2 linked regions of the Pelagibaculum spongiae genome follow. The protein of the gene in region 2 interacts with the protein of the main gene of each other region in a pairwise test. Links are inferred from orthologs where the notes say so. Each region holds a gene or a part of one and is shown on either strand. Other genes may lie near its edges. The genes, in order: DC094_RS10190 and clpB.

The links.
Region 1: the proteins of clpB (region 2) and DC094_RS10190 interact in binary tests that used the Escherichia coli proteins (3 or more experiments, as listed by UniProt). The link is inferred for Pelagibaculum spongiae from one-to-one orthologs.

What each region holds. Positions count from the first base shown.
Region 1 is NZ_QDDL01000003.1:272,540-288,521, forward strand. Bases 1,553-4,416 are described here. They hold DC094_RS10190 (sulfurtransferase TusA family protein), read right to left. Parts: upstream 3,162-4,416; coding sequence 2,943-3,161; downstream 1,553-2,942. Other genes in these bases: DC094_RS10180 (AI-2E family transporter), read right to left, coding at 1,553-1,751; DC094_RS10185 (LysR family transcriptional regulator), read right to left, coding at 1,877-2,779; DC094_RS10195 (M48 family metalloprotease), read left to right, coding at 3,281-4,416. In the rest of the region: more of DC094_RS10180, read right to left, coding at 678-1,552; more of DC094_RS10195, read left to right, coding at 4,417-4,717; DC094_RS10200 (hypothetical protein), read right to left, coding at 5,015-5,476; quinolinate synthase NadA, read right to left, coding at 5,899-6,909; nucleotide 5'-monophosphate nucleosidase PpnN, read right to left, coding at 7,169-8,539; isoprenoid biosynthesis glyoxalase ElbB, read left to right, coding at 8,966-9,619; DC094_RS10220 (GFA family protein), read right to left, coding at 9,637-10,068; DC094_RS10225 (transposase), read right to left, coding at 10,191-11,306; DC094_RS10230 (M14 family metallopeptidase), read left to right, coding at 11,547-12,470; DC094_RS10235 (hypothetical protein), read left to right, coding at 12,803-13,060; DC094_RS10240 (DUF2971 domain-containing protein), read right to left, coding at 13,375-14,136; phosphate signaling complex protein PhoU, read right to left, coding at 14,565-15,281; phosphate ABC transporter ATP-binding protein PstB, read right to left, coding at 15,426-15,982. UniProt on the Escherichia coli protein: Involved in thiosulfate metabolism.
Region 2 is NZ_QDDL01000008.1:130,109-146,348, reverse strand. Bases 5,329-8,450 are described here. They hold clpB (ATP-dependent chaperone ClpB), read right to left. Parts: upstream 8,114-8,450; coding sequence 5,543-8,113; downstream 5,329-5,542. Other genes in these bases: DC094_RS16785 (hypothetical protein), read left to right, coding at 8,442-8,450. In the rest of the region: DC094_RS16805 (M9 family metallopeptidase), read right to left, coding at 216-2,795; DC094_RS16800 (DMT family transporter), read left to right, coding at 3,396-4,313; DC094_RS16795 (hypothetical protein), read right to left, coding at 4,571-5,113; more of DC094_RS16785, read left to right, coding at 8,451-8,771; DC094_RS16780 (DMT family transporter), read right to left, coding at 8,794-9,672; DC094_RS16775 (glutathione S-transferase), read left to right, coding at 10,143-10,820; DC094_RS16770 (alkaline phosphatase D family protein), read right to left, coding at 10,941-12,323; DC094_RS16765 (HNH endonuclease), read right to left, coding at 12,933-13,622; ATP-dependent helicase HrpB, read right to left, coding at 13,643-16,234. UniProt on the Escherichia coli protein: Part of a stress-induced multi-chaperone system, it is involved in the recovery of the cell from heat-induced damage, in cooperation with DnaK, DnaJ and GrpE. Acts before DnaK, in the processing of protein aggregates.

The sequences.
Region 1 (15,982 bases), on a different replicon or contig from region 2:
ATAATGAGAAAAGGAACTCATCGATGTTAAAACCATTAGAAGTGGGTGACGTTGCACCTAATTTCAGCTTGCTAGATCAAAATGAAAAAATGATCTCTCTTGCCGATTTTCAAGGGCAAAAAACACTGGTGTACTTTTATCCTAAAGCGCTCACCCCTGGCTGAATTATTCAAGCTGAAGGGCTGCGTGACAGCCATAAAGAATATGCCGATGCAGGCATTCTGGTGATCGGAATTAGCCCCGATGCACCCGCAAAGCTCAAACGATTTGAAGAAAAAAAATCGCTCAATTTCACCCTATTGTCAGATCAAGATCATGCAGTTGCTGATGCTTTTGGTGTTTGGGGGCTGAAGAAATTCATGGGCAAAGAATATGATGGTATTCATCGCATGAGCTTCCTGATCGATCAACAGGGAAAAATAATGCAAGTGATGAAAAAAGTTAAAACCAAAAGCCATCACACTGACATTTTGGCCCTGCTAGAAGATTAACTATCTTGGCATATCCGGTAGTACTAATAGTTCTAGCAGCGTCAGCTTTAATGGCATTACCAGCAAAAAGGGCTGGCACAAATTGTGCCAGCCCTTTTTTTATTTACACCGATATAACGTAAGCCTCAAAGAAACCGAGACAGGTATTCATCAGGCTTTGTGCTTTAAAACATTGTGCTTTAAAAATTAGTCACGCTCGACTGATCCAACTTCCTTAGCCGATGGCCAAGCGTTCATTATCGCTTTGACTAATGTTGCCAAAGGAATGGCGAAGAACACACCCCAAAAGCCCCAAACACCGCCAAAAATCAGCACCGCAGCAATAATAGCAATCGGGTGTAAATTGACCGCCTCAGAAAACAGCAATGGCACCAACAAGTTGCCATCCAGCGCCTGAATAATTAGATAAGCCGTGGTCAACCAGTAAAAATCAGTACTCAAACCCCACTGGAAAAATGCCACCAACAACACCGGCAAGGTGACAACTGTTGCACCAATATAAGGAATCAACACAGAGAAGCCAACCAGCACCGCCAACAGAAGTGCGTAGTTCAAGCCCATCAACGCAAAAACCACATAACTGGCGCCACCAACAATCAGAATTTCCGCCACTTTACCGCGAATATAATTACCAATCTGATCATTCATTTCTTCCCAGACTTGCTCTGCTAACTCATGGTGGCTCGGCATAAAACTGACGAACCATTCCATCAATAGTTTTTTATCCTTGAGCATAAAAAACACAATCACAGGAAGCAGCACTAAATACACAACCAACGTTAGCAAATCAGAAATGGATGACAACGAAGTTGATACCAGCACTTGTCCGTAACTGGCCGCTTTTTCAGTAATTAGTTGGCTGACTTTTTCAATATCAGCTGGCGACATCACCATATGGTATTGCTGCATCAATTCAATAATCGATGTTTGCGCATTATTCAGCATATTGGGCAGCTCAGAAATCAATGCTGAAACTTGTCGCCACAATAACGGGGTGAGTACCGCGACCAGCAAAACCATGCCACCAAGGAAGGTTGAAAAAGCGATGGTCAGAGCAACATTTTTTGCCACCCCAGCTTTGTGCATGCGACTAATTGTCCAATCCAGCACGTAAGCCATAATCAGCGCGGCAAAAATTGGCGTTAAATAGCGGCCCAGAAACAAAAAAGCCGCAAAGCTCATCAGCAAGATCATAATCAGGCTGACAGTTTGCGGATTGGATGACCAGCGTTTGTACCAGCTGGCAAACATATTGACCATATACTTCTCGAATTATAAATAGGTAGGAATCAGCTGCTAATTATCATAATCGACAGATCAATATGGCAAAAGCCCCTATATCGCTTGCGCTACGTCGCTTGGGCATTTTTGTTACTAATAGCGAGTTAAGTTGTCGTTTTTTGCAAATATTCTGCAGCATAATTTAATAATTCTTCCATTGCTCGTAAATGGAACTTCTGGTTTTTATAGACAAAGGTTACTGGCACTTTCAGGTCTGGCTCAAGGCGGATCATCTTATAACCATTTTGTCGGTAGTCATGTTCGCATGCAATACGCGGCATTAGGGCCGCACCATGACCTGCTGCAACCGCAGTTTTTACTGCTTCATTGCTGCCCAACTCCATCGCGATTTCCAGTCGATCTGGATCCACGCCCTGCCCGGTCAAATAGCTCTGAACGATTTCTCGGATACCCGAGCCACGCTCTCTCCCTACCCATTCGAGGTGCATCATCTCTGTAGGACCAATAGATTGACGCATCGACAATGGATGCGATGAAGGCAAGATGACACATAAAGGTTGGTCACCATAAATACGCGTAGCGAAATGTTTATTATTCGGGAAATACTCAACCAGCGCGATATCAGCCAAATTATGCTCAACCATCGACAACACTGTATCGCAGTTGCCCACTTTCATTCTGATGGTGACATCAGGGTATTGCTTGCGGAATTTACCTAACATTGGCGTTAAAATATGCTGACCTACCGAGGTGCTCGCAGCAACCACCAGAACACCGCCGACCTCACCGGTAATTTCTTTTACCGAGTTTTCCATTTCGCTATATAACGTAAAAATTCTTTCAGAATATTGGTAAGCACGCTTGCCAGCTTCAGTCAGTCGGATCCGGTTATGGGTTCGGTCAAACAGTCTTGCGGCAAAGTATTCTTCCAGTTGGCGGATCTGAAATGTTACCGCTGGCTGCGTCATATGAAGCACTTCCGCCGCCTTGGTAAAACTCAATACCCTCGCAACCGTGTGAAACACCTGCAATCGTCGATCTGCCATTCCTTGCCCCTTATGAGCTGGCCAAACTATAAACATAAGGAAGGGATAGCACAGGGAAACTAATGGCGCCATTAAATAAAAAAATACCTAATCTCACATAGTTAGCAATTACTCAACTAGGTAAATCAGGTACTAAGCAGTCACCGTATCCAGACACTTTTAATTAGTTTTTTTCTACCTGAATCACATAATGATCTGGCTTTTCAACACAACTAATTAACTGATGGCCAACTTGACGACAAAATGCCGGTATATCCTTAATTGATCCAGAATCGGTGGTCATAATAGTGACCGATTCACCACTAGCTACTTCTGTCAGCGCTCTCTTTAATCGCAACAAAGGTAAAGGGCAAGCTAGATCACGGGCATCAACACAATTCATATGAATTTCCAGAATCGAAACATATCCGCAGCCGAATGCTGCTGGTTGGTTTATCATACATTCAGGAACCATGGGCGACCACGCCTGTCACAGCTGCAGACACCAGCCGAGACTATTTAATGTACAAACTGCTTCAATCTTTGATTCTATCCAGCACATTGATGTTGGCTACTTCGGTTCAGGGACAGGGAGAAAGTGAGCACTTCCCTCAGCTTCCTGATCTTGGCGACAGCTCTTTGGCGACTATTTCTCTGGAAAAAGAAGCCATGCTCGGCAGAAGTTTTATGCAGTCACTTCGACGGCAATTACCTTTTGAAAGCGACCCCTTGATAGAAGACTATGTTGAATCACTTGGCTATCGACTGGCAGCCGGTGCCGATGACAAATTGCGTTTTCAATTTTTTGTGGTGCGTAACAAAGAGGTCAATGCGTTTGCTGGCCCTGGCGGTTATATCGGCATCCATACCGGTTTGATTACCACTGCTGAAAACGAAAGCGAATTGGCTTCAGTATTGGCCCACGAAATCGCCCACGTCACCCAGCGTCATATTGCCCGTCGAATTGAAGAAAATTCTCAATTAAGCATTCCAGCCATTGCCGCCATTTTCGCCGCCATTGCAGTTGCTAGCACCAGTCCCGATGCAGCCAGTGCTTTGTTAATTGGTAGCCAAGCTGGTTTGATTCAAAACCAGATTAACTTCACCCGAAAAAATGAAAAAGAAGCTGATCGAATTGGCATGCAGCTGCTCACCAATGCCAAATTAGACCCTTCAGGAATGTTTCGTTTTTTTCAGCGGATGCAAAAATCCACCCGATTGTATAGCCGGGAAATTCCAGAGTTCTTGCTAACTCACCCAGTAACTGACAGTCGTGTTGCCGATGCACAAGCACGCGCCGCGCAACTCGGAAAACCTGATAATTTAAACAATTTATCATTTGAATTAGCCAAAGCTCGGCTGGAAGTACTTCAAATGAGAGAAGGCCAAGTTAAACAAGCTTTATATAGCCATTACAAAGGTCAAAATACCGTTCAGGCAAGATATTATCGCGCCATGATCAATTTACGCCAAAAAGATTATATTAAAGCGATATCTGAACTAAGTGAATTACAAAAACAGTTTCCATCAGAAGTTTTCATTAATGTGCCATTAGCCACTGCATTAAGTAAAGATGGCCATCCAAAACAAGCATTATTATTACTGACAGAACAACTCTCTTTAATGCCTGGCAACCATCCGTTAACCATGGCACTCGCTAGCTTATACCTTGAACAGAAAACACCAGAAAAAGCCAGGAAACTACTGGCAAGCCATATTCGCAACCATCCGGTTCCGCGTGTATATCAACAACTTTGGTTAGCTCAAGGGCGTAGCGGAAAGAATACCCTGGCAAAAATCAGTCAGGCTGAGTTTTATGTGTTGCTCGGTGATTATCGTTCTGCTCGCCAGCATTTAAAACAAGCATTAAAAACTGAAGATTTAAATGCTCAATTAAAAAGTGAGATACAAGCGCGACTGACTGAAATTAACCAAGAAGCAAAAAAACTGAGGTCGTAGAAATAGTACTGTAAAAAATAATCGAGTAGAAAGCTTTTGCAGCCTATGGCACGTTTACCGTGTACGAAGGGTCAGGCGAACTCGTTGCGATCACTGTCGATACAGCGCCACGACTGCAAGAGATCACAGCACTTAATACAATGATGGACGAAGAACCTGACACCGACTGACCAAGCGTTAAACACCATTTAGAATATCGACTTGTCGGAGTAAATTTGACTTGGGTAGGTCTGTCTGGTCTAGGCCCTAGGGAGCGCGAAAGCGCGCCCCCCTCCTTTTTTTATGCCTGCATTTTAGCTAGTCGCGGTCGAATCCATAGACGCGGAAGCCGAACGCTTCCATAACGTCGGGCAAGGCTTTCTGACAGCCGATCCAGCTTGTGTAGATGTAGGAGAATATCCCACGCTCTGCCAAGAATTGAAGCCCAATGGTGGTACCACCAGCAGCCGGCGAGCTTACCCAAGTATCATGCAGACCACCGGTGCCCTGCTCAGTAGTATTGACGCGCACGCGAATGCTGTAAGCATTTTGCGGGTTGTTATCGGGGTTATCGAGGATAGCGCAATCGATCTCGCGCACCGAAGTTATAGGCACCAAAGAGTTAGGCCGTTCGCCTGCGGTACCCTTAGCGCCCACCCAGGGCAGTGCTAGAAACAGCGGCTGGTTAGGTGCTAGCGAGGGGTAGGGGTAGGTGTACTCGCTGGCGTTAGCCGTAGCTGCTAGCATGATCGCTAGCAACATTGCAGTTATGTATTTCATGATCTTTTATCCTATTGTTTCGGCTTGATTAAGGCGCACACAGTTTCACTTTGTGCTACCGGGTTCAGGAATGCAGAGAAGAATCAGTTAGCGTCGAGATCGCTCCCGCAAACACTGTCTTGCTTCGCTTTCCATAGTGAAGCCGTATTTAAGATAAGTTCAGCACGTTCTACATAGTTGCTATATCGGTCGTCTTTCTCGGTATCGAAGTAGTACTACGCCTCTGACATTGCGTCCAGGGCACGGCTTCGACTGCAGCACATAGCGACTATCTTTTCTTTCCGAAAGTTGCGATTGCAAATATTTACACCTGCCTCTGCCTCCTTTCGATAACCATTACGTCCCGGTAAATAAAACGGAGCAATTAACGCTCCGTTTTATTTGAATAAGTCTTACTGAAAAAAAACTCAGCTAGCTTTTAATCAAGCATTGCCTTTCAAGCGAATATTCATATCAACCGAAAAATCCAACATCTTTTGCAAAGGTTTCATTGCTTTAATTCGCAATGCATCTCCAACAAAAACCTCAGTATTTTTCGCATCGAAGATTTCAGCCAGATTTTGCAGATTGTTCATTGCCATCCACGGACAATGGGCGCAGCTACGACACGTCGCACCATTGCCACCCGTGGGTGCCAATAACAATTCTTTATCTGGTGCGGCCTGCTGCATTTTGTAAAAAATACCGCCATCGGTCGCCACAATCATCTGCGGGTGTGGCAGCGTTTGTGCCGCTTTAATCAATTGGGAGGTTGAACCTACGGCATCAGCCATATCGATCACTGAAGAAGGAGATTCTGGATGCACCAGCACTGCAGCTTGCGGATACAAATGCTTCATCTGCTCGAGTGCCTGGCTAGAAAACTCATCATGCACCACGCATTCGCCCTGCCATAACAACATGTCACAGCCCGTTTGTTGCTGCACATATCGGCCTAGATGACGGTCTGGTGCCCAAAGAATTTTGTGTCCTTGATCTGATAAATGCTCAACCACTTCCAGCGCAATACTCGAAGTTACCACCCAATCCGCCCGAGCTTTAACTGCAGCAGAAGTATTAGCATAGACCACTACTTTATGATCTGGGTGAGCATCGCAATAGGCGGCAAACTCAACCGGCTCACAGCCTTCATCCAGCGAACAGGTCGCTTCCAACGTAGGCATGAGCACTCGCTTTTCTGGCGAGAGGATTTTAGCCGTCTCCCCCATAAAGCGCACACCACAAACAATCAAGGTGTCTGCCGGATGGTTTTTACCAAAACGAGCCATTTCCAGAGAGTCAGCGACTACTCCGCCCGTTTCTTCAGCTAACGCTTGTAGCTCAGGGTCGGTGTAATAGTGGGCCACCATGACCGCGTTATGCTGCTTGAGTAGGTCGCGGATTTGCTGCTTGAGTTGCTGCTTTTGCTGATCATTCGGCGACTGATCCGCCATCTGACGCGCTTTATCCAAAGCCTGCTGCTCTGCCAGACGCACATTACAAACCATTGATTACTTCCCGGGATCAACCCAACTCTGTGTTATTCGACTGATTCTATCCAAGCCAGCCCGGTCATAAAAGGGTCATGCAAAAAAACGACGCAAATTCATATAAAATCTCATATAAATTGCGCCGCTCAGTAAACCCTTTTATTCGGCTGGTCTTTCAAAACGATTGCTTAAACCTAAGCAATCATCCAAACCCGTCTTATCGTTAATTGACAATCTGATAACAAGGCACGTATTCACCTTCAATCTTCATTCGGCGCTGCTCTACGAAAAATCTTAATAGCTGATCCAGCGGCTCTAAAACATCCGGTGCGCCATGAATCTGATAAGGGCCACGTTCTTTTACTCGCGCAATGCCTTCAGCCTTGACGTTTCCAGCCACTACAACTGAGAAAATTCGACGTAAATTAGCCGCCAACTGGTCTGCTGGCATTTCTCTGTCTAGCTGCAATGCAGCAACTGCCGTATGTTCTGGCTCAAATGGGAATTGCTGAACCGGATCAATCCGCAGCCGCCAGTTAAAGTGATAAGCATCTTTATGTTCTTTACGATATTCGCGTACCTGCTCCATGTTTTGACTCATGTGACGGGCAACTTCTTCTGGCTGGTTAACCATGATTTTGTAGTAATCACGAACATGTTCGCCGAGCAGCCCCACTAAAAATGCATCTATCTTTGCGAAGTAATCCTTGCTCGATGCAGGGCCAGTCATTACAAATGGGAAAGGAATGCCGTGGTTTGCTGGGTCCATTAAAATACCCAACAAATACAGAATTTCTTCGGCAGTTCCCGGACCACCAGGAAATACAATCATGCCGTGGCCCATACGAACAAATGCTTCCAGTCGCTTTTCAATGTCCGGCAAAATCACCAATTCATTAACAATAGGGTTTGGCGATTCTGCAGCAATAATGCCTGGCTCACTTACACCGACATATCGGCCATCATCAATTCGCTGCTTAGCGTGCGCAACTTGGGCACCTTTCATTGGCCCTTTCATGGCGCCAGGGCCGCAACCGGTACAAATATCCATCGCTCGCAAGCCCAACTGGTAACCTACAGATTTACTATATTCATATTCTTCTCGGGAAATTGCATGACCACCCCAGCAAATAATTAACTTAGGGTCGCGGGCAGACTTCATTGCCTCTGCATTACGTAAAATGCGGAAAACCGAGTCAGTAATCGCTTCTGGTCGCTGGCTTAAATCTAACCCCGAGGCCTGCAGTTTATGATTGACATAAACAATGTCGCGTAACACAGAGAATAAATGCTCACGAATACCGTTAATTATTACACCGTCAACAAATGCACTGGCGGGAGCATGCTGTAAATGCAATTGAATACCACGATCACGCTCGATCAAATTAACCGTAAAATCAGGGTATTGTTGCAACAATGCATGACCATCATCCATTTCACTGCCGCAATTCAAAACTGCCAGCAGGCAATTTCGCAATAAGTCATAACAATTGCTATGGCCAAATCGGCTCAGTGATTGAATTTCATGCTGAGAAAGAATTTCCAGACTACCTGCTGGTGAAACAAATGCATCGACTGTAGGAAATTTCGCCATATTTTTTTGCTCTTTTCATTCCATGTCCCATAGCTATAAGCCGCGCGCCATGCTGCGTCAATTCGACTGCTACCAAACGGAATCATTCAGGCGTAAGCGGTGTGTATATCCAAACCACCTCAAGTGCAGGATTCAGCTAGCCTTGAGGTGGTTCGGGCACAAACTAAGCCGCTAAAGCTTGAAGTAGATCCCGTATCAATTGGTGCTTAATCAACTAGACTTGATTGCTAACTTGGGCTTTTTGCCTAGCTCACTTGGCCAGCGCCTTAGTCAAAAGCTAATTTGCTGCAGTAGTGATTGTAAGAGCGACAGTAAAACAAATCATTGCGTTTTAATTCGACTTTAGTGATAAAAAACCATCATTAATCCCAATCAAACAGACACAAATTGGCATAGTCATACAATAAGCCAGCCAAGGAGTTACTAATGAAAGTTGCCGTTATTCTTTCCGGTTGTGGTGCTTTTGATGGATCAGAAATTTATGAAACTACTCTAACACTACTGGCTATTGATCAGGCAGATGAAAGCTATCAATGCATGGCACCCAATATTGAGCAGTTTGATATCATCAATCATCTCACCGGTGATATCGGGGCGGCAGAAAGCCGAAATGTATTGACTGAATCCGCAAGGTTAGCTCGGGGAGAAATTATCGATTTAGAGCAAGCTGAACCAGACGATTACCAAGCGGTCATTATTCCTGGTGGTTTTGGCGCAGCAATAAATTTGAGTGATTTTGCTAGTAAAGGCGCAGAACTGTCTATCGACCCCCATGTCAGAAACTTTATTCAAGCGATGCATCGCCAACAAAAACCAATTGGCCTTATTGGCATCGCACCGGCATTATCTGCAGAACTATTTGGCCCAGGCGTTGGCTGCAGCATAGGCAATGACCCTCAAACTGCTGAAGCAATCGAAACCAGCGGCGCAAAACATCACACTTGCGAAGTCGATGACATTTTTATCGATCTGCAAAACAAACTAGTCACCACGCCAGCTTATATGCTAGCCAGCCGAATCAGCGAAGCTGCAACCGGCATTAATAAGCTGGTTCAAGCAGTGATTAAATTAGCTCATTAAAAACAATTGAAATCTAATCAAACCTCACTGGAAAAATAAGCCATTATTTCTGCAGTAGTCATCTGTTTAGTTTTATTAGAAAAACAATAATAGTCAGGTCGTTGATCACTGAAATATTGCATACTCATTTTGGGTGCATCTAACTGAGAAAACAAACCAATCGGCATATTATAACTACTGGTTTTATTCAACTGGTAAAACAAATGGCTGCCACATTGACTACAAAAACCCCGAGTGGCCCAGTCAGATGAAGCATAACGAGTAATACTTTCTTCCCCTGAAAACGAAACATCTTCACCACACTGCACAGCAAAAAATGGCCCACCACCCCAGCGACGACAGGTATCACAATGACAGACAGTGAACTGCGGATTCACCGCTGCAACCGTTATTTTAACCGCGCCACATAAACATTCCGCTTGGCAATTCTTATTGGTGTTATTTGACATGCTTGACCCTTGTTCGCACTTCGATTTCGAAATTGAAACCATTCTGTATCAGAATCGAAATAATAAAAATATGCCAGGCATAATTTTATTAATCTAAACATAAAATTTATTTTGTCATATACCTAACAACTATTACCACCACTTTGCATCCAAAACTGACGCAACAGTTTCGCATAGGCCTTAAGCTTATCAGGCCTACCTGCTGCTCGCGCCCATCGCTTACCCGAATTACTCATCTGATTTACCCATAGCTGATTATCGATATCTAATCGTTTTAAAATCCCTGGAATATCTTCTGATATCGAGGCCTTGCCAGAAATAATCACTCGTGCAGTAGCATCAACCAGCTCCAAATAATCCTTGAAAGAAAAAGGAATATTTTCTACCTGTGGATTATTTGACTTAAAATCTTTTAATTTGGGGTAATGGTTTTGACCATCCTGAGGCTGTACCTTTCGCTTATTTTTCTTTGCTAAACCTGAGTCAGCCGAAGAATATTTTTCAATTCGCTGTTTAATTGAAGTGAAATCTGACTCTTCTGGAGTATCGGCAATTCCAGCACGAAGCGGGTTTAAATCTACATAGGCCATACAACTGGCAACTGCCTGTTCATCTAACAGTGCTTGTGCAGTAAATCTGCCTTGCCAGAAATGGCCTGTACACTCATCTTCCCGGTTAGCCATTCTTGCTAGCGGTTCATTTAATGCTCGCATAAACCAGCTTAAATCAACCAGTCGTTGCCGATATTCTTCAACAAATGTTTCTACATATTTTATTTCTGATGGCATTAAATTATCACCATCTAGATATCGGCGAACTATTTGAGGCCCCTTAAATACCTGACACCAGCGATACAACACCTCATCACCCGACCAAGATTTTGCCTGCTCTAGGTTAACGCACAATACCAAATGATAGTGATTACTCATGATGGCATAACTGGCAATTTCGATTGAAAAAGCTTTAGCTAGCACGGCTAATCGATCAAGAATCCATTGCCGTCGATGCTGGTAACTTTCCCCGGTCTGCGCATCAACACCACAAAGCATCGCTTTGCGACAACAGCGACTGATACAGTGAAACCAATGACAATACTTTGGGTTCATCCCAGCACGCCGCGGGCCGACTTTATTAATTTCTGTTTTATCAACATACCGACGACCAAAATCAAATTTTGAAATAGAAGGCGCTTCAGAAGAAGTTAACGTGGAGTTTGAAGCTGATGAAAAATCTCTCATAACACAGCCTCCGCAAAGCTATTAACGATATAATTCATAGTACAACGAATAGTATTATTACCTAAACATATGAACGATTGTTTGACCATACCGAAAATACAAGCTGCTGAGAAATCAAAAGATCTGATCTTTATTCAAAGTGATTAACTGAATTATGCCTGACATATTTTTTGAAGAAAATTGCCATGAAATATTACCTCGATTAGGCTAAGTCCATCCCTCATTCGATTGAAACCCGCCATGACACATTTTTATCCTATCGGCCAGCCTAACCAGCCCTGGCAAGCATCAGAAAAACAAGCTTGGTTCAAGCAAGCCCAGCTAAAACGTGAATTTAAGACTGAGGTAATCTACAAGCTTCATGCCTTAAGCAGTAATTTTCAGGTAAGCCAGTATGGTTCATTACCGGTCAATCCAATGCGATATCCGCTATACGCACTTACCTCAAAAAACTGGCAAACAACAAAACACACCGTTCTGATCACTGGCGGCGTACATGGTTATGAAACCAGTGGCGTGCAGGGCGCTTTGTTATTTGCCAAACAATTCGCCGACCAATATATTCATCAGTTTAATTTGATCATTCTTCCCTGCATCAGCCCTTGGGGCTACGAAACCATTAATCGATGGAACGCTAATGCAATTGACCCGAATCGATCATTTTATGTCGACAGCCCTTGCGAAGAAGCGGCACAGGCAATGGCATTCGTTGCCAGTTTGGATACAGAGATCTTGGCGCATATCGATTTACATGAAACCACCGATTCAGATGAGGACGAATTCAGGCCAGCACTAGCCGCAAGAGATGGCATCACCTACCAACCCGGCAGCATACCTGATGGCTTTTATTTAGTTGGTGATTCTGAAAATCCGCAGCCAGAATTTCAGAAAGCCATTCTTCAATCGGTGCAAAATATTACTTATATTGCACCTACCGATAGCAATGGTCAGATAATCGGCTCAGCAGCTGTGCAACCTGGCGTTATTAACTACTCAAATCGAACATTAGGTTTATGCGCAGGTTTTAGTGAAAATCGCTATTGCAGCACGACTGAAGTCTATCCAGACAGCCCCAATGTAACTGAAGAACAATGCAACTTGGCACAAGTAGCCGCCGTTACCGGCGCACTGGATTATTTATTGAATCGAAAAGAAAGCGAATAACATTGCAGAGCATCCAACTCAAACATCAGTAGATTGGTAGGTTTTTACCAGCCTACTAGGGATTAATTATATTTGGGCAAGGATTGGCAAGATTATGGCTGGCATGTTTTTTCTTGAATCAAGAATAAGGCAAATAATGTTAGCCGCGCATCTAATCCAGCAGTCTGGTAGCTTTTTACCAGTCTACTAGGGATTAATTATATTTGGATAAGGATTGAAAAGATTATGGCTGGCATATTTCTTACTAACCCGACAGCATACCTGATGGATTTTATTTAGTTGGTGATACTGAAAACCTGCAGTCGGAATTTAAAAAAGCGATTATTCAATCGGTGAAAAAAATCACCCATATTGCGCCAGCAGAAGCTGATAGCCAACTATTAAGCAAACCAATTGCACAGGAAGGTGTAATTAACTACCCGGCTCGCGAACTGGGTCTATGCGCAGGATTTAGCAATAACCAATATTGCACCACCACTGAAGTTTATCCCGACAGCAGCCACGTGACAGAAGAACAATGTAACTTGGCACAAGTCGCCGCCATAACTGGTGGGCTGGATTATTTATTGGGTCGAGAAGAAAGCGAATAATATTGGTAGCCCACTCAAGCCAACAATCAATAGACTGATAGCTTTTTACCAGTCTACTAGGGATTAATTATATTTGGATAAGGATTAAAAAAATTATGGCTGGCACGTTTTACTTTCCCGCTCATGGGATGGTGTGAAAGCGTATTGCAGAATCCGGAGCTATATATCGACCTGCCAAAAACATGGGGTCGGTGTTGGGGAGGCTTTGTCGTTATTATTCGCGGGTAAATGGCCGGACTTTATTCAGGAGAAATTGGATCGATTGGTGTGACATGCTGAATGGTTACGAAGGTTTTTCTGTAGGGTTTTTCTTATTAAACCCTTCCAACATCTACAAAAAGATCAAAACCGGATGGTGAGCGAACAATTTTTTTAAAAACAATGTTTCGACCAGATAATTTTTCTTTCAAATCATTAATGTTCTTATCTTCAGAGTTAAAACCAAAAATAATGCAGTCTACAGCATCAACGTCATGCCTTAAAACCCTATATAAATCATCATCTCCGTCAGCAACATCAGAATGAACAAGACGAAACTCTTCTTCGTATTGCCAATCTTTAGCCTTTTTAAACAAAACCTCTGTCGGTAGATTCCTTTGGTTTGGTTCAACCAGCTGCTCAATCAAAGAGATAGGTTGGCCGTCGTAATTTACAGAATCGGCCTTATATATGCATTCACTATTGATTAATTGTTCTTTTTTATACCTTACACAAAAACCAGAATGCGCACTGGCATAATGTGACCACATTAGAGTGTTCTTACCTGTTTGAGATAAACAATGCACAAATGAGCGAGACATATGATCAAAAACGGCATCAGCTAGCCAGCCTAGCTCATGATCTTGGTAGCGCCCTTCAAGCAATAACTTTTCAGTGTCTTCGAGATACTGTTCACTAATTTGTTCCATCTGCATTCGCGTTAGATGCCCCGAATCAACAAACCTCTGAGCCAACGTTTGTTTTTTCATGAACTTCATCATGCCTACTTTATCAATAAATGTAACCGGCACATTCAAAGAGCAATCAAATGGATCATTAAATGTAACACCTCTAGAAAACCAAAGCTGGTTATTCACCAAAGCCTTAATATGGTTAGCCTCAAAGCTACGATACTTATAAAGGTGCATTTTTGGTGCCTGTCACTAATGAAATAGGATTCAATCAACACTTAACATTCTACATTTTTTATTTGTTTTTGCTTAAAAATTTCCAGCTTGGAAAATAGTCGATACAAAGAGCTGAAACATTTTCTATCCGGGTTGTCTTCTCACTCACCTTTTGAGCCTTTCTATTCTATCCCCACAGCCCTATCGAGGTTGACGCGGGGGCTAGCAATTAATTGCCGCGTCTAGACAACACCCCACCCTCCACAAAAAAAACGAGAACCAGCCCCACGCTAGTTCTCGTTCCTGTTGCCTTATAAAGCGTTTCATATAAATGCCTTACAAAGTTTCTGCGGCGATATCGCTGCTTTAATCGCCATCACCAACCGCCACTACCACCATCACCGCTTCTGCTGCACCAAGCTTTCCATTGCTTCAATGCTGGTGTGGCGTACATCTTTACCTTTGACGTAGTAAATAATGTATTCACAAATATTGCAGCAGCGATCACCGATACGTTCTAAAGCCCGCGCTGACCACATAATGTCGAGAATGCCGGGAATTGAGCGGACATCTTCCATCATGTAAGTCATTAGCTGGCGCATCACGCTTTCATATTCACGGTCAACGCCTTCATCCATTTTGGCGATGCGTACGGCGGCATCAGCATCCATTCTGGCTAGGGCGTCGAGCACTTCATGCAGCATATCTTGCACATAGCGGCCGATATGTTTCAGGCTGGCTAGTTGTGATTTTTGCGCACCGGTTTGGTTAATATGCAAGCACATACGACCAATTCGTTCTGCTTCATCGCCGATACGCTCAAGGTCGGTAATGGTTTTAATTACCACCATAATTAACCGCAAATCCGATGCAGTCGGCTGGCGCTTAGCTATAACTTGGGTGCACTCTTCGTCTAACGACACTTCTAGCGCATTAATTTTATGGTCGCTCATCACTACATGCTGAGCAATGGCAATATCTTGTTTAATGAGTGCAGTAGTTGCGTCTTCTAGTTGCTTTTCAACCAAGCCACCCATTACCATCACTCGATTACGAATACTTTCGAGTTCCTCATTGAACTGGCCGGAAATATGCTGTCCGCTGACTCTTTCCATTATTTCTTTCTCCAGCAGTTGCTTATATTTAATAAACAACTGCAAAAATTTGTCGCTATTACCATCAAAATAACTTGATCGTGTTAAAGGCATTGTTGTGATTGGCTTTCCGCTCAACACAACCTATGTTAAAGCCTTAGCGAATTATCCATAACGACCGGTAATATAATCTTCTGTGGCTTTTTTACTTGGCGCAGTAAACAGGGTATTAGTGTCGTCAAATTCAACAATATCACCCAGATACATAAATGCGGTGTAATCAGACACTCGCGCTGCTTGTTGCATATTGTGCGTCACAATGACGATGGTGAAATCTTTTTTCAACTCATTGATTAACTCTTCAATTTTTAAAGTTGAAATGGGGTCAAGTGCCGATGCGGGTTCATCAAGCAATAATACTTCTGGCTTGATGGCAATGGCTCGGGCAATCACCAAACGTTGCTGCTGACCACCGGATAAACCCAGTGCACTTTCATGCAAACGATCTTTTACTTCATCCCACAAGGCAGCGCCTTTTAATGAAATTTCTACTGTTTCATCTAGCACGCGACGGTCGTTAATCCCTTGAATACGTAAGCCATAGGCGACGTTTTCATAAATCGACTTAGGGAACGGATTAGGCCGTTGAAATACCATACCGACATTACGGCGCAGCTCAGAAATATCGATGCCTTTGCCGTAGATATTCTCACCCTTGAGTA
Region 2 (16,240 bases):
TTACGCACTCGGTCCTGATTACCACCACCAGGTTTGAATAAACGATTACATTTAGCAGAGGTGGAGATGAATCATGCTAGCGGTAAAAGATGCATTTGATAAGTGATTTTTGTCAACAACGAGATTAACGTAAAAATTACAGTTGTTAATATTACATTTTCAGTGGTTTTTTTGACCAAAAGAAGGCGGCCATTAATGACCGCCCTATAATGTGACTACTCCATAATAATTTGAATTGAAGTGTTCTGATGACCGGCAGTGAATAAGAAGTAATGATACCTATAATTACTTGGGTCATTCAGAATAACTTCTTCATTGGCACCACCAACATTCATATGTTCATCATAATTAGCAGTACTTGGATAACTCTGATCTTTATAATAAAACCCTGCATTACCTGAACCGTGACCAATTTTAATTGTCACTTTATCGACACCCATAGGCACAAAGAAATAACCATACACTATCTGATTTCCTGCGACACAGGCCGCCATATCTTGTTCATTTTGCAGTTTTGGAATAAAGGTTTTGCTATCTTGAGTTGCACAAACATTTGGCAGTTCAGCAAGCGGATCGTCACCACCATTATTGTCTCCGCCACCGTTATCATCTTTAGTCAATGAAACACTGAGTTGGACATTGGTAAAAGGATTATAAGGAGCAACCATAATAAACCACTCACCTGCTGCCGGATTATCAACCGTAATGGTTTCGTTATTACCATTTATCCAAGGGCGATAATCCCACTGGTCGACAGTCACCTGAGCATTATGACGCAAATATAAATCAGCATCACCCGTGCCAGATTCAATATGAATCACTAATTGTTGGGTACCCTGAGGTACTACAACTTTAAATTCAGGCAACTCAAGGCTACTGGCCGATGAAATAACTCGCATATCACCATCATTAAGCACTTCAATTGCAGGGTTTTCTCCGTTATTGTCGCTTCCGTCACCTACAGTACTTTCAACTTCTAACAACCAATCCATCCACTCACTATCATAATTGGTTAAGCGAGCATTTAGATAATTGTTATAGCCAGCATAATCACCATTTCGGAAATAACCCAGTATTTGATTAACAACATCGGGATGGCGCTCGAACATAAAACGAACGGCTAAATAACCCCAACGGTAAACTCGATCACTATCACTGTTGTAGTCATTTTTGAAAATACTCGATAAACCAAACTCGCGAGTTCGAGCTAAATCAATCGCGGTGTCATTGAAGTTTTTCTTGTCAATATATTCTCCAAGCCCTTCTAGCCACCAGATAGTATCTGCCGTTAAATAATCAGAAAAACCTCCTTTCATATTAAAGCGACCATCTAGGTAATGAACATATTCGTGACGAAGGTTCCAAACTTGGAAATCTGGCAACCAAGTTGCTTCATAGGCAATAAAACGCGCTTGGTTGTTCGCATCAGAAGGGGTTCCTTCTAAATATATGCCACCATTATTGGTGTAATTCCCAAACAATGTACCTGAATAAGTTTGATAATCATCGGCACTATTAAACACAACGACTTCTAACGATGAATTCATATCACCTGCAACAGGCTGTTGACCGGTTTGTAATTTATTATGGAAATAATCACCTTGAGCCACCAACTCATCACAGCTGTCACTTAATTGTTGGCTAGTCATCTGCTGAGCACGAATCACTACTGAATTACTACAACTGTGGTTAATTGGCAAAATTTGCGCCGCCAGCTGTTGTTTAAAGTTGCAAACACCGTAGTAATTGCATTGGCTTGAATCATAATAATCAGCCATCTCTGCTGCGCCCACCCAAATTCCTGGCCCATTAGCAAACGAATAATTATCAAGCAAACTTTTAACCATGGGCCGCAGCATACTTTTTAGCTGGTAATGTTTTAAGAATCGCCCCAACTCACGAGCAGCATTATTTAACAAAAACTCACCATCACTTCCAATCATATTGTTATGAGTAGCAATAAACTGTTGCAGGCTGTTTATAACAGATTGATCTGAAAAAATTTTGGTTTTGAAATCATCGTTATAATGACCGCGAAACAATACGGTAAACACACTATTAGTGGCTGCTCGCATATACCAAGAATCAGCAAACTGCTGATTAAACCTTGCTAGCATATCTTTAACAATAAATAGGTAGCGAGCATTCTCTCCCGAGCTGTCTATCAAAATAATCGCTTCTCTCAAGACATTACCATGATCATCATTAACCAGCGGATAGCTGTCAGACGCGAAATAATTATCTAACGCTTGGCGAATCGAATTTTTTAAGTTACCGCCATATTGGCCTACATCGTCGGCCTTATAGAACTGAACGTAATAACCAGCCCGGAGGAATAGCACTAACTGCTCGATACCTTGGTCGTTATTCCCCTGATAACTCAAACTTTGCTGCGCCATACTATTGGCAACACTGACCATCTGAGATTCTCGAAAAACTTGGTAAGCCATCATGCCGCTCAATGAAAATAAATCATTAACACAATCGATCGGAGCTTGACGGATAAAATCCGTCAAATCACTACCGCTTCGAGATGCGAAGTCATCGCTATTGCAACTAGCAACGGCTTGAGCACTATTCAATTGCAATGCTTGCGGGGTTATTTGCTGTAAAATATTGGATTGTTGTACTGGGTTTACTAAAAAAGAAGGTTGTTGCGGATTTTTCAAAAGCAATTTAATCGGCGGCTTTTCTTCTAGGTTAAACGGTTCAGGGTGGCCTGCTTCAATTGGTTGGGCATTCACCCCTGAAGCCAGCAAACTAGTTAACACAATAGGAATTAATAATTTTCTCATGCGATCCTCCATAATCAACAAGCTAAAGAACTACATATCGCAGTTAGCTTTAAAAGGATAGCCAGCTATTTTTCAAATTACTTATTCAATTTTTTTGTGAGTGTTGATTAAAAAATTTGGGGGTGTTTTTCTCGCATTATTCAGAAAACTGTCCTAACCAATACCCGACAAAACCAGTCAACTAATACTTTAAAAAACAGCTCCAACCAATAGTAAACCAACAAATATTTAAATTGACTTTTTCATCTTAAGCTATGGTAAAATTTTAAATTTTTTAATCTAAAAAAAGAAAACACCACTAGATAACATTGATTGCCAACACCCAGAAAAAGAGCTATTGAAGTAAATGTTTTAACTGTTTGCTCTGGCACAATATCTGACTATTTTAGTTTGAATTAAATTTTAACTATTAATCGTTGCGTAAGTATTCGCAAAAATGATACTACAAGACATCTACATCGTCGTATGCGCCATATCTGTTACAGGGTCGATAATACAAAAATAAATGCAACGATTGATACCGTGCAATTGCCACGGAACATCAAACCAAACAAGTTGTCCTAACTTGTACCATTCATTGGTTGAACTGAAAAATTCACATTGAAAATAACAATTCAAAAAACCAGCCTTCTTCTTAGTACCTTTCTGGTAATGATCGCCTTTGCAGCTAATTCCGTGCTCACTCGGGCAGCTTTGACAGATCTACTGATCGACCCATATAGCTTTTCTACTATCCGCCTTGCTTCGGGTGCTATCACACTATTACTGATCTTAAAGCTAACAACCCGACTAAAAAATACCCCCATTCGCCAGCAAGCATTCAAATCAAAATTTGACCAAGGCAGTTTAGCCCGCGCCTTATTGCTACTTGGCTACGCCTGTTTTTTTTCTATTGCTTATCTATCTATCCACTCTGGAACTGGTGCGCTGGTTTTATTCGCCAGCGTGCAAATCACCATTTTGTTATATGCCCATCATTTCAAACAGCAGCTCAATCGTTATGAAATATTAGGTAGTGGCATTGCTTTGTCTGGTTTGATTTATTTGTTTTTACCCGGATTAAATACGCCGCCATTAGGCAGTGCTCTATTAATGCTGGTCGCGGGTGTTTGTTGGGGTGGCTTTACCTTGGCTGGAATGCAGGCGACCCAGGCAGCAAAGACCGGCACACTTACACCATTGCAAAATATGCAGCAGAGTTTTTTACTCGCAACACCAATCGCACTGATAGTCCTCACCATCGCAGTAGTTATTTTCAATCAGTATTTATTGTTTAGCGTGGATGGTGTGTTGCTGGCGTTAACTTCTGGCAGCATCACTTCCGCAATTGGCTACTGGGCTTGGTATCAAATATTACCAAAGCTAACCGCCAGTCAAGCTGCAAGCAGTCAATTATCGGTACCATTACTGGCTACTTTTGGAGGTTTAATATTTTTAAATGAGCTGCTAGTGTCACGATTGACTATTGCAGCTGCAATCATTTTGGCTGGGATCTTTTTAACCAACAAGAAACAATAAAGAGCATAGAAAGAAATAAACACCCCTTAATATAGCTCGTAATTAGGGAAACGACTTACTAATGAAATGTCTCGCTTTGCTAAAACTCAGGACTGACCCATAAGAAGACACAGAAAGATTATTTATTTCCACAAACACAGAGCTTTATGATTTAACACCCCATCTTTATCGATGGAGAGTTAAACCAAAAGAGATTAGATGAATAATCTAATGATCAGAACCTACCAAGGCTAATAAAAAAATAGCCTTACATTTTACTAACAATCTTCCATCCGTTTTTTTAAATTATTAATTCCTGATTTAATAGTATCAATTTGACTAATTGCTGTTGATCCTGTTTCTCCCGGACTAAAGTCTAGTAAAAACATATCTTTTTTTTGCGCACAGATCGCTAGCGTTAGCTCGCCTACAATGTTACAAACTTGAAACAAGTTATCTTCTATTAATTTCAAACTTTTAAGGATTTTAATTTTATCACCCTTATTTAATTCTGCATTAACTTGCCTTGAAACATTGAAAACACACATTTGCGGCTTAAATGTTCGACCTATATGTAACCGTTCTATCATATATTGAGGCTTTATCGTTATTCCCTCAGGAAGAATATTTCCTTGCGTCCACGGAAGAACTGCTGGCAGCAAGCTACTAAGGCCTGCACACTTCAATCTTATATATGCTTTCATTTCTCTTGAAGCAACACTGTCACTGCAACAAATAGCTCCAAAACTCCCTACCACTTCACTATTTTCTTTAATGTAAAATCTTTTATCACAACCATTTCCAAGCAATCGCCAAGACATGACTATCCCTTACAAAAACACTTAAGAAAGAGATTTTATAATATCGAAAACTAATTTATAATTATTGATAAAACACTCATTTATCGAAGGAACTTTTTACTTAGAAAAACCTAAATTAGCAATAAAAAAAAACACAAACCTCCAACAATAAAAGTTTGTGTTTTACAACAAAATAAAAAACCACCTATTGCTGAGCCTCTTACAAAACTCTGACCATAAATAATCATGTGTAACAACATGTAGTCTCGACAGGGTGCGAATGTGATTTTCACTTTATTTCGTCAGCATATAATCAGTCAAGAATTCGACTTACCTCCTGAGTTTTACAGTTATCTTCTCTTATATATGGATTAACAAAAACTTAATGTATAAGTTTTGACTTACACACGACATGAAGCATTATGTGGGAGGTGATTGAACTCTGCAGCTCTAAGCAAACAGCAACCGATCACCATCAGTATCAATTTCTATTTGGCTACCCGGTAAATATTCACCTTGTAGCATTTTCTGCGCCAATGGATTTTCAAGATGTTGCTGAATGGCACGCTTAAGTGGTCGTGCACCATAAACCGGATCAAAACCTGAAGCGGCCAGAAAATCTAACGCCGCCTCGGTAATTTCCAATTTTAAATCTCGATCGATTAAACGCTTGCGTAACCTTTGCAACTGAATAGTGGCAATGGAACGAATGTGTTCTCTAGCCAGTGGATGAAATACCACCATCTCATCGATACGGTTAATAAATTCTGGTCGAAAATGCTGCCCCGCAACTTCCATAACTGCGGTTTTCATTTCCTGATAATGGCTTTCTCCGGCCAGCTCTTGAATCAAATTAGAGCCCAAGTTAGAAGTCATCACTATCACGGTATTTCTAAAATCAACCGTGCGGCCTTGGCCATCGGTTAGTCGACCATCGTCTAGCACTTGCAGTAGAATATTGAAAACATCTGGATGAGCTTTTTCGACTTCATCCAACAGCAATACCGAATAAGGACGACGCCGAACTGCTTCTGTTAAATAGCCGCCCTCTTCATACCCAACATAGCCAGGAGGCGCACCGACCAGCCTAGCGACCGAGTGTTTTTCCATAAACTCTGACATATCGATCCGTACCATGGCATCTTCACTGTCGAATAAAAAATTAGCTAAAGATTTACACAGTTCGGTTTTACCAACACCGGTTGGGCCTAAAAACAGGAAAGAGCCAATTGGCCGATTTGGATCAGATAAACCCGCGCGTGAACGACGCACTGCATCAGAAACCACTTTTACCGCTTCTTGCTGACCGATTAACCGTTTATGCAGTGCACCTTCCATTTTCAGTAATTTATCTTTTTCACCTTCCAGCATTTTGCTCACTGGAATGCCGGTCCATTTAGAGACTACATCGGCAATTTCTTCATCGGTCACCTTGTTTCGCAACAAGGTCATTTCCATCATTTCTGCCTGAGAGGCCATATCTAACTGGCGCTCTAGCTCTGGAATTTTACCGTATTGCAGTTCTGACATTTGGGTCAGATCACCGGCGCGACGGGCCTGCTCTAACGAAAAACGTACCTGTTCAAGCTTTTCTTTAATTGATTGAGTGCCTTGCAATGCCGCTTTTTCGGTTTTCCATACTTCATCTAAATCAGAATATTGAGATTCCAATTCACCAATCTGTTGCTTTAAATCTTGCAGACGTTTTTTAGATGCGTCATCTGATTCTCTCGTTAGCGCTTCTCGCTCGATTTTAAACTGAATTAACCGTCGCTCCAGCTTATCCATTTCTTCTGGTTTAGAGTCAATCTCCATTCGGATTCGGCTACCGGCTTCATCAACTAGGTCTATCGCTTTATCTGGCAGTTGGCGATCAGCAATATAACGATGAGAAAGCGTTGCAGCGGCAACAATTGCCGGGTCAGTAATTTCTACCCCATGGTGCAATTCATAGCGTTCTTTCAAACCACGCAAAATGGCAATGGTATCTTCAACAGTCGGCTCTTCTACTAATACTTTTTGGAAACGCCGCTCTAGCGCTGCATCCTTTTCCATATACTCGCGGTATTCATCTAAGGTCGTCGCGCCAACACAATGCAGTTCACCGCGCGCCAACGCAGGCTTGAGCATATTGCCAGCATCCATAGAACCTTCTGCTTTCCCTGCGCCCACCATGGTATGCAATTCATCGATGAACAAGATGATCTGCCCTTCTTGCTTACCTAGATCATTCAGCACCGCTTTTAGTCTTTCTTCAAATTCACCACGGAATTTAGCCCCTGCAATCAGTGCGCCTAGGTCAAGCGAGAGCAGTCTTTTATTTTTTAAGCCTTCTGGCACTTCACCATTAATAATTCGCTGTGCCAAACCTTCAATAATTGCAGTTTTACCAACGCCTGGCTCTCCAATTAATACTGGATTATTTTTAGTGCGGCGCTGCAATACCTGTATCGTACGGCGGATTTCATCATCACGACCTATCACCGGATCAAGCTTGCCTTGCGCGGCTCTTGCCGTTAAATCAATCGTGTACTTGTCCAATGCTTGGCGTTGTTCTTCTGCATTTGCATCGTTCACTTTCTCACCGCCTCTAACCTTATCTATGGCGCCACGGATTTTCTGTTCATTGAGCCCATGTTTTTTTAATAATTTTCCTAACGTGCCGCGTTCTTGCAAACAAACCAGTGCCACCAGTTCGGTTGATATAAATTGATCGCCTAGCTGCTGCGCTTCACGATCAGCCAAGTTCAGCACCCGCCCTAACTCAGCATCCAGTGAAATATCTCCCTGATTAGAAGACAACTTCGGCAAATTATTAAATAACTGATTAACTTCGCCACTCAAGGTTGCACTATTGACACCACAAGCATTTAGCAAATGCACCAGTGAGCCGCCTTGTTGCTCTAGCAAGGCTTTGAACAAGTGCAAGGCTTCAATCCGACTATGATCTTGCCCAACCGCCAGCGACTGGGCATCAGCGAGTGCTTGCTGCAGCTTGCTAGTCATTTTTTCCATTCTCATTCCGATACCCTTAGGAAAACTCTGTGTTTGTCAGATTGGGCTTTACTGATAGCTTTTCAACCTTTGCAGGCAGCAAGTTGATGATTCTATTAATTAGCATATTACCTATGAAGCTTTAATTGTCGGCTCAATTTTTTGCCAATCAAAACTCGCCAAAGAAAAAAAATGGTGGAAGGTAGTAAAAAGCGAATGAATTGGTATGACAAAAACATTCAATTCAAACTCAATTTTTTAATCGTTGCTATAAGATATTTTATTGAACCGGGTCAATGTTTAGCGATAACCAGTATCTATGATGAGGAATAACTGATTTATTTGAGTGTTAGCCATGCCGTACAGCAAGCATACCGAGAAAGCACGTCAATTTGTCAAGCGTAAAACCTTAACACTAGGCAGCCTAGTTCTGCCTTGGCTATTTATTATTTATGCGATTATTCAAAGCTATAAACCAGAAATGCTCGCTAGCAACCCGTCGCAAATGTTTGCCGTGTTTGCCATATTTCTCTATCCGGTCAGCTATTTGATATTTGTAGTTCAAAGCCGACGTCATCTGGCTAAAGGCCACCCAGCTTCAGCGCTCTATTGGTATCAGTTCCCACGATTACATGCCTGGAGCATTGTTGGCATTTTACTATTGTCGGGAATGGGCATCGTCTAAAAGCAGTTTCAGAAAAGCTGGTTTATCCAGCTTTTCTCTTTTGTTGAAAAGCGACCGCCAATAAAATCATCGCCAAACCGATCAAAGTTGCTGAGTGAATTGCTTCTCCCAACACTTGATTGATTAGTACCAAAGAAATCAACGGTGATAGATAAATTAGGTTACTCACCCGTGCAGTATTCTCGGTCGCCTGCAAAGCTTTTAGCCAAAGCACAAAGGCTAATGCCATTTCCATTAAGCCAATATAGACTGCCGCTAACAAGCCTTGCCAACCTGGCATGCTCATGTCACCACTGATTGCTTTTGATATCAGCATTACAATCAACACAATCGGCAAACCACAAATAAAATTCAGTGCCATTGCAGTCACTGGCTGTTCATTATTCTTTCTACTAACAATCCAATAACCTGCCCACAAAACGGTACTCGCCAAGGCAAAAATGACACCTTGCGGACTTTGAAAGTTCAGAGAAGTTAAATCACCTGAAGTCGCAATCACCACCACGCCAAAATAGCCAACCAAGCACGCTAACCAGTCTTTTTTAGTGATTTTTTCTTTGAGGAAAATAGCCGACATTAGTGTCAACATTAATGCCCAACTGTAATTAATACTTTGCGCTTGTTGAGCTGGAAGCTTCTGATAAGCCAAAAACAGTAGCGGGTAATATATTCCCGGGTTAAGCATTCCTGCCAACCAATATCGCTTCGGTGATTTTTTATAGGCTTCAAGCAGTGAGCGTTTTTGCCACCAAACAACAGCAACTAACATTAAAGTCGCAAACAGTACCGACCAAAACACCAGCTCAAACGGGCCAATATAGCCCAATCCTAACTTGAAAGCAGTCGCTACAGTCGACCAACAAGCCACCGCAGACAAACCATAAACTATCGAACGATCCAAAATAACAACTCGGTACAGTTTTCACAGAAAGGCCGTATTCTGACATAGTGACAAGTTGTTTGCTGCGTTATTAAATAATTACTTAGCAAGAAATATTTTGATCATTCCAGAAGAAAAACTGATAAGTAACAAGAAAAACCATTGTTTGATTAAAAACCATAACTATCTTAAAAAAAATAAGAATACATCAGATAAACAAACATCAATAGATTGCTTTAGCCGATCTATGACATTTCCTTATTATCGCCCAATAAAAAAGGGAAGACTCAAGCCTCCCCCTTCTCATATCGAGACCCTTTCGGATCGGTTTCCAAACCAACTTGATAATGAGCTATTGGTTATTTTTTATTTGTGAGCTAGTTCGCAAAAGCCCTTTTCTAAAAAATTTAGACCAACTTTAACAATGGCAGCTCGCATCTAGCAATCGCTCACAGTATATTGTATGCATGTGTACATAACAGATGATTTTTATGTCAGTAGCATCACAACCTGTACTCTATTCTTTCCGGCGCTGCCCTTACGCCATCAGGGCCAGAATGGCTATTGCAGCTTCAAAAAGCCAAGTAGCTCTACGTGAAGTAGTTCTGAAAGACAAACCACAGCAATTAATAGGCAAGTCATCAAAAGCAACGGTGCCCGTGCTTATTATTCCCGCCAGCGAACAACATGATGAAATGCTGCTTGATGAGAGTCGTGACATTATGCGATGGGCATTATCTAACCAAGACCCACAGCAGTGGCTTTCTGGTGACGATGTCATGAACTGGCAGTGGGAAATGCAAGGCTTGCTTCAAGAGAATGATTTTATTTTTAAGCTTTCACTGGATCGCTACAAATACCCTGAACAACATCCGCAGCACACAGTGGAATATTACCGCGATCAGTGTGAGGTTTTTCTTGGCAAGCTGGAAAAACATTTGCTAAGAAATCAGTTTCTGGTCGCTGGTCGAGTCACTTTCGCCGACATCGCTATTTTCCCATTCATTCGTCAGTGTGCTCATGTCGATTTCGAGTGGTTTCAGGCAACGCCTTATCCCAAGCTTCAACAATGGCTTGAGCATTTTAAATCATCTGAGATATTTTTATCGGTAATGCAAAAGTATCCACAGTGGAAAGAAGGCGATACACCGGTTTATTTTCCAGAATAAAAAATTTTTCAAAGTAGGTTTGATAAGCCAAAGGCGCAATCAGATATTAGGCTCTATCAAATAAATGCCTGATTTCGTTTTAACTCATCAAACCTACAAGACTATTTACATCAACTTATTTTACACCAGTTTATAAGTCTTACGCGCTAGTTCATTATCGAAATCACCCCGATAAATTACTTCCACTTCACCTGTTGCTGGCTCAAATGCCAATTCAACATAATTAAATACCGCAGCACACCAATCAAACTGGCTCCTCGGCAAGAAACCACCCAGCGGATTTATGACTTGGCAGAACGGCCCCACCGTAACTTCAGTGGAACGACTTCCAGGGCCTGTTTTGTCTACCCGGCCCATCGCTGCAAAATGCACATCACCAGCCAGCCAAAGCACGCCCGGAATTTGATTGCCTTCAATGTAATTTAAAATATCGGCTCTTTGTGAAGCATAACCAGACCAGCGCTGAGCTTCTCCAGAATCGAACAATACCCCGGGGAAATGTGAAATTGGCACTGAGTTAACAATTAACTTAAATACGGCCGAACTGTCATTTAGCCCCCGCTTTAACCAAGCCAATTGCTCAACAGACAAATATTGCGCTTCAGGCGTATTCATCGTTGAAGGTCGGCGGTCGCTGCGGCTATCCAGTACAAATACATCAACCGTGTCACCGAAAGATAACTTACGCCAAATCTGATCCGGCCGTTGTGGATTACGTTTAACCGGCATATGTTCAAAATATGCATCTAATCCATGGCGTAATAAAGTTGGGTCGATGGTTTCCGGGTCCCAATCATTCACTATTTCATGGTCATCCCAAGTGCTAATCTGGCAATTGGCAGAACGTACTCGCTGAAAACCTCGTTTTTTTAAATTCTTGCTCCAGATTTTACGATAAGACTCTGGGTCTGAGGCGCTGTCGTTATAACTGGTATCACCCAGAAAAATGAACGCATCTAGATTACGGCGTAAACCTGCCTTTTCCAAAGTAAATGGAATCATGTAATTTGAAGCACAAGAACCCGCAGCAAAACGAACCGGTTCAATGGCACCTTGCGGCAAGCTACTACGGAAACGGCCGTTATAAAACACCTGAGTGGACTTGCTGCCCTTAAACTCAACGAAGCTATACATGTAGCGCTCACCCGGCTGCAAATCATTAATTTGCAACTGAACATAGCCATGGCTATTGGGTGAAACCTCGATATTCAAAAGTGGGTTTTGCAAATCAACATCATCTTCTAGCCACAACATTAACCTCAGATCTTTCTTGCCAATATATTGCGTCCACAGCTGAATGTTATCGCCCTCAGGGTCTGCCGCAGCGACGCCTAAAGGAAACTCTTTCACCTTCTGGTCGGTATCAACCTTGCAACCAATCAACAGTAACGCTGCAGCAGCGGCTGTTGCTTTGAGAAAGTCACGACGCGACCAAGACGATTCGATTGCAGATTGGAGAGAAGAAGCGGCGGATTTGAGACTTACTGAAACTACTTGATTCATTTTACTGCTCTTTTTTGTTTTTTTGAGGCAGCCAGCTACATAGGTGACAGCTGGTGGTATTTCTAAAACAAAGACAGCATAATAAAAATAGAATTATTAGTCACGAAAATGAATGTACAGTGAAACCATATCGCTTTAATGGGTGTATTTGTTCTTGTTCTATTTCACAGATATAGAGCATATAAACCCGGGTGCGCCGTAAGGCTTACCCAGGCTACGAAAACCGAGTGGAGTTTTTTTTATTGATAAATCTTTAATATTTCATTCAGTACCAAGCCAAAGGTTGGTCGGGTAAGCCTTACGGCGCACCCGACAATCACCCGATAACGCAGGTGTTTTAAAATATTATATGTTTCGAATAGACTCGGTATTTTTCTGAAATTAAGCGTGTAGAAAGAAACACTCTTGATGTAGGTCGTCATGAGCGAAGCGAATAGCGACTTGTCAACGAAATGTCACGCTTCGCCAAGGCTCAGGGATGACCTACGAGAGGCACAGAAGGATTATTTATTTCCACAGCCCTTAATCTTTTTATCGATCAATGCGCCAACCACAACATCGATTATTGTTGTGGTTGGCCACACGACCTATAGCAGGATTGCACGATAATTAAGAGCTTCTTTTAATCAAGTCAATCAATTCATCAACTGTCATTGCAGTTCTAGTTTTATGTATCATTGCGTGACAATTGGGACATAATGGAATCAGATCTTTTTCGGGGTTGTTGAAGTGCTCCTGCCTTACATCTTTCAAAGGAACTTTATGATGAACATGGATAAATCCTTTGCCCAGATTCCCATAAACAGCTTCAAAATCAAAACCACAGGCTGTACATTTGCAGCCTTTTTTTTCCAAACACTCCTTTCGTGCTTGGGTGTTTCTCTCGAATGCATTAACTAGTTTCTGAATCGCCTTTCCTTCGCGGAAACTTTGCTCATCCAAGTCATTATCAGCTTCAAACTCTTCAGAATCATTAGAGATTTCAGGAAAAGGGTGATAAATACCACCTATCCATTGTCCTACGGCATATTCAATATTCGATTTTTGAGGTTTACATAAAACATAGCCATTATATTTAAAATCAAACCCTAGGAACTTAAAGCAATACCCATCTACTTTACAAGGAATGCGTTCTAAAAAACGTTTAGTCATCCCCTCAACACCTTTATCATTATTAGTCCAATTATAGCAATAATCATTTGGCGGAAGATTTTTATAAACAAGACCATTGTCTCTAAAAATATTCTCTATCTCATCTCGAGAGAATATATTCAAATTTTTGATAATTAAACACTGCAATCCCTATCTAGTTGAAAAAATCACTTTCGTTTTATCGAACTCACACTCGCCTTTTCATTAGCCGGATCTTCCGGCCAGCGGTGTTTAGGATAACGGCCACGCATTTCCTTGCGCACTTCGGCATAACTACCTGCCCAGAAACCGGCTAAATCACGGGTCATTTGTAGTGGCCTGCCAGCGGGTGATAACAACGAGAGCGTCACCGGTTGGCGGCGCTGTGCCACGGCAGGGCCAGTGGCTGCACCAAACATTTCCTGCATTTTTACCGAGAGTAAGACTTCACCGTCATCCCGATATTCCAAGCTGGCATTACGGCCAGAAGGAATCGCAAATTTTTGCGGCGCTTGTTGCTCTAGCAATTGCTGTTCTGGCCACGAAAGAATCGATAATAACGATTGGTATAAATCTATTTTTTTCCAGTCGTTGGCACCGGTACAATTCATCAAACCACTTAGCAACCAGTCTTCTGCTGAAGCTAATAATGCCTGCTGTGAAAAATCGGCATCTAATAATGAAAAACGATTTAATAGCTGCACTCGATTCACCAACTGCAACGATGGTTTATCCCACGGTAATACCGAAAGCCCTTTCTTTTGAATTTGCTCTAATTGAATGTTGGCTGCAGCTTCGGCGGTTAATCGCGATTTTTTATGCTGAAGAATAATCGCCCCTAACTTACGTACTTTTTGGCCGACGGCTCGCTGGGCAGTTTCATCCCACTGCGCTTGGTCACAGCTTTCAATTTTATCAGCAAACAACTGTTCAAGCTGGGTTTGGCCAATCGCCAAAGCCCGATAAATCCTGCCATCTTGCTTGCCTGCCCTGGCAGTACCGGCATCCATTTCAGCGATCACTAGCCAAGGTTGATCGCACAAGGAGTCTGAAAGCTCCAGCTCTGCACCTCGACCATTGGCTAGCTGATAGCGGTTGTGCGAATTAGCACGTAATTTAGCCACGCGGTCTGGCCATGCGGTGGCTAATAACTCGGCAATATTTAATTGATCATTAGAGTAACCGACATTCTTTAACAGCTTTAAAATCTGTTTAGCACTGCGATCAATTCTTTTTAGGGTATTTTTATCTGCACCAGTTGGCTGCTGTTGGCGAAACCGTTGCAGTGCGATTAAACGCTTATCTAGGTCAGTATCTCGCCCAGAACCGGCATAATTACCGGTAGCATTTCTTTTGCTAAATAACGGATCTCGCTCGCCGAGAATAGCTGCTAGATCTGCTGCAACATTTCTATATTGACGACTGCTATTAATCAGCATGGCTGCCAGTCGTGGGTGAACCGGTAATTTTGCCGCGGTTTTTCCTAAAACAGTTATTTGCTGTTGCTGTGCAGCACTCACTTTAATTAACTGCAATTGCTGCAATAAATCACATGCCTGCTGCAAAGCTGCAGCTGGCGGTTGGCTGGGCCATTGGATTTGCTCGGCAGTACTGCCCCAACAAGCGAGCTCTAGCACTAGCGATGATAAATCTGCATCTTCAATTTCCGGCGTGGTCACCTGGGCCATCGCTAAAAAACGACTCTCGCCGTATATCCGATAACAAACACCCGGCATTTGTCGACCGGCACGACCGGTACGTTGCTCGGCACTGTCTTTAGCAATGGTTTGGGTGGTTAGTTTGCTCATACCCGAGGCTGGGTCAAACACCGGCCTACGACATAAACCGCTATCAATAACGATCGAAACACCATCGATAGTTAAGCTGGATTCAGCAATCGGCGTAGATAAAATCAGCTTACGCCGACCTTGCGGATCTGGCTGCAATACTTGTTGTTGTGCGTTCCAACCCAGATCGCCATATAATGGCAAAACCGCTAAACCTTCAGCCCAACTAGCTTCGGCCAATATTCTTTCGGCACGTTTAATGTCGCCACTACCGGGTAAGAAAGCCAAAACATCACCGGCTTTTTCACCATCGGCTGCTGTGTTTTCAGTCAGTGCTAATCTCATGGCATTTACAAACTGATCGAACCAGAACACTTGCCCACGCTGATTTAATGTTGGATAAATAATATCTACCGGCCAGCTTTTACCTTGACTGGTTACAACCTGAGCCTGAGGCATTACACTGCTAAAAGCGCGATTATCCAATGTTGCCGACATCAGCATAATTCGCAGATCTTCTCGCAACGCTTGTTGGCATTCTAGCGTTAATGCCAAGCCTAAGTCTGTCTGCAAATGTCGCTCATGGACTTCATCAAAAATCACCAAGCCAATATCAGAAAGTTCAGGATCATTTTGCAACCGACGGGTTAAAATCGCTTCGGTGACTACTTCAATTCGGGTGTTTTTAGACACCAGATGCTCAAAACGCATACTCAAGCCAATCGTTTCTCCCACCGATTGCTTAAGACTTTGCGCCATCCGCTTAGCCGCATTAGATGCCGCTAAACGACGCGGCTCTAACAACAGGATTTTTTTATCACCTAACCAATGATTACTGGCGATTGATTCCAGCAACGCCAAAGGCACCCGGGTGGTTTTACCGGCACCGGGCGGTGCTTGTAATAACAGCTGGTTGTATTGGGATAATTGCTGGCAGATATCTGGAAGTATCGGTTCAATCGGAAGCATTTGTTCTGGCTGGATCATAGTCATTGGGAG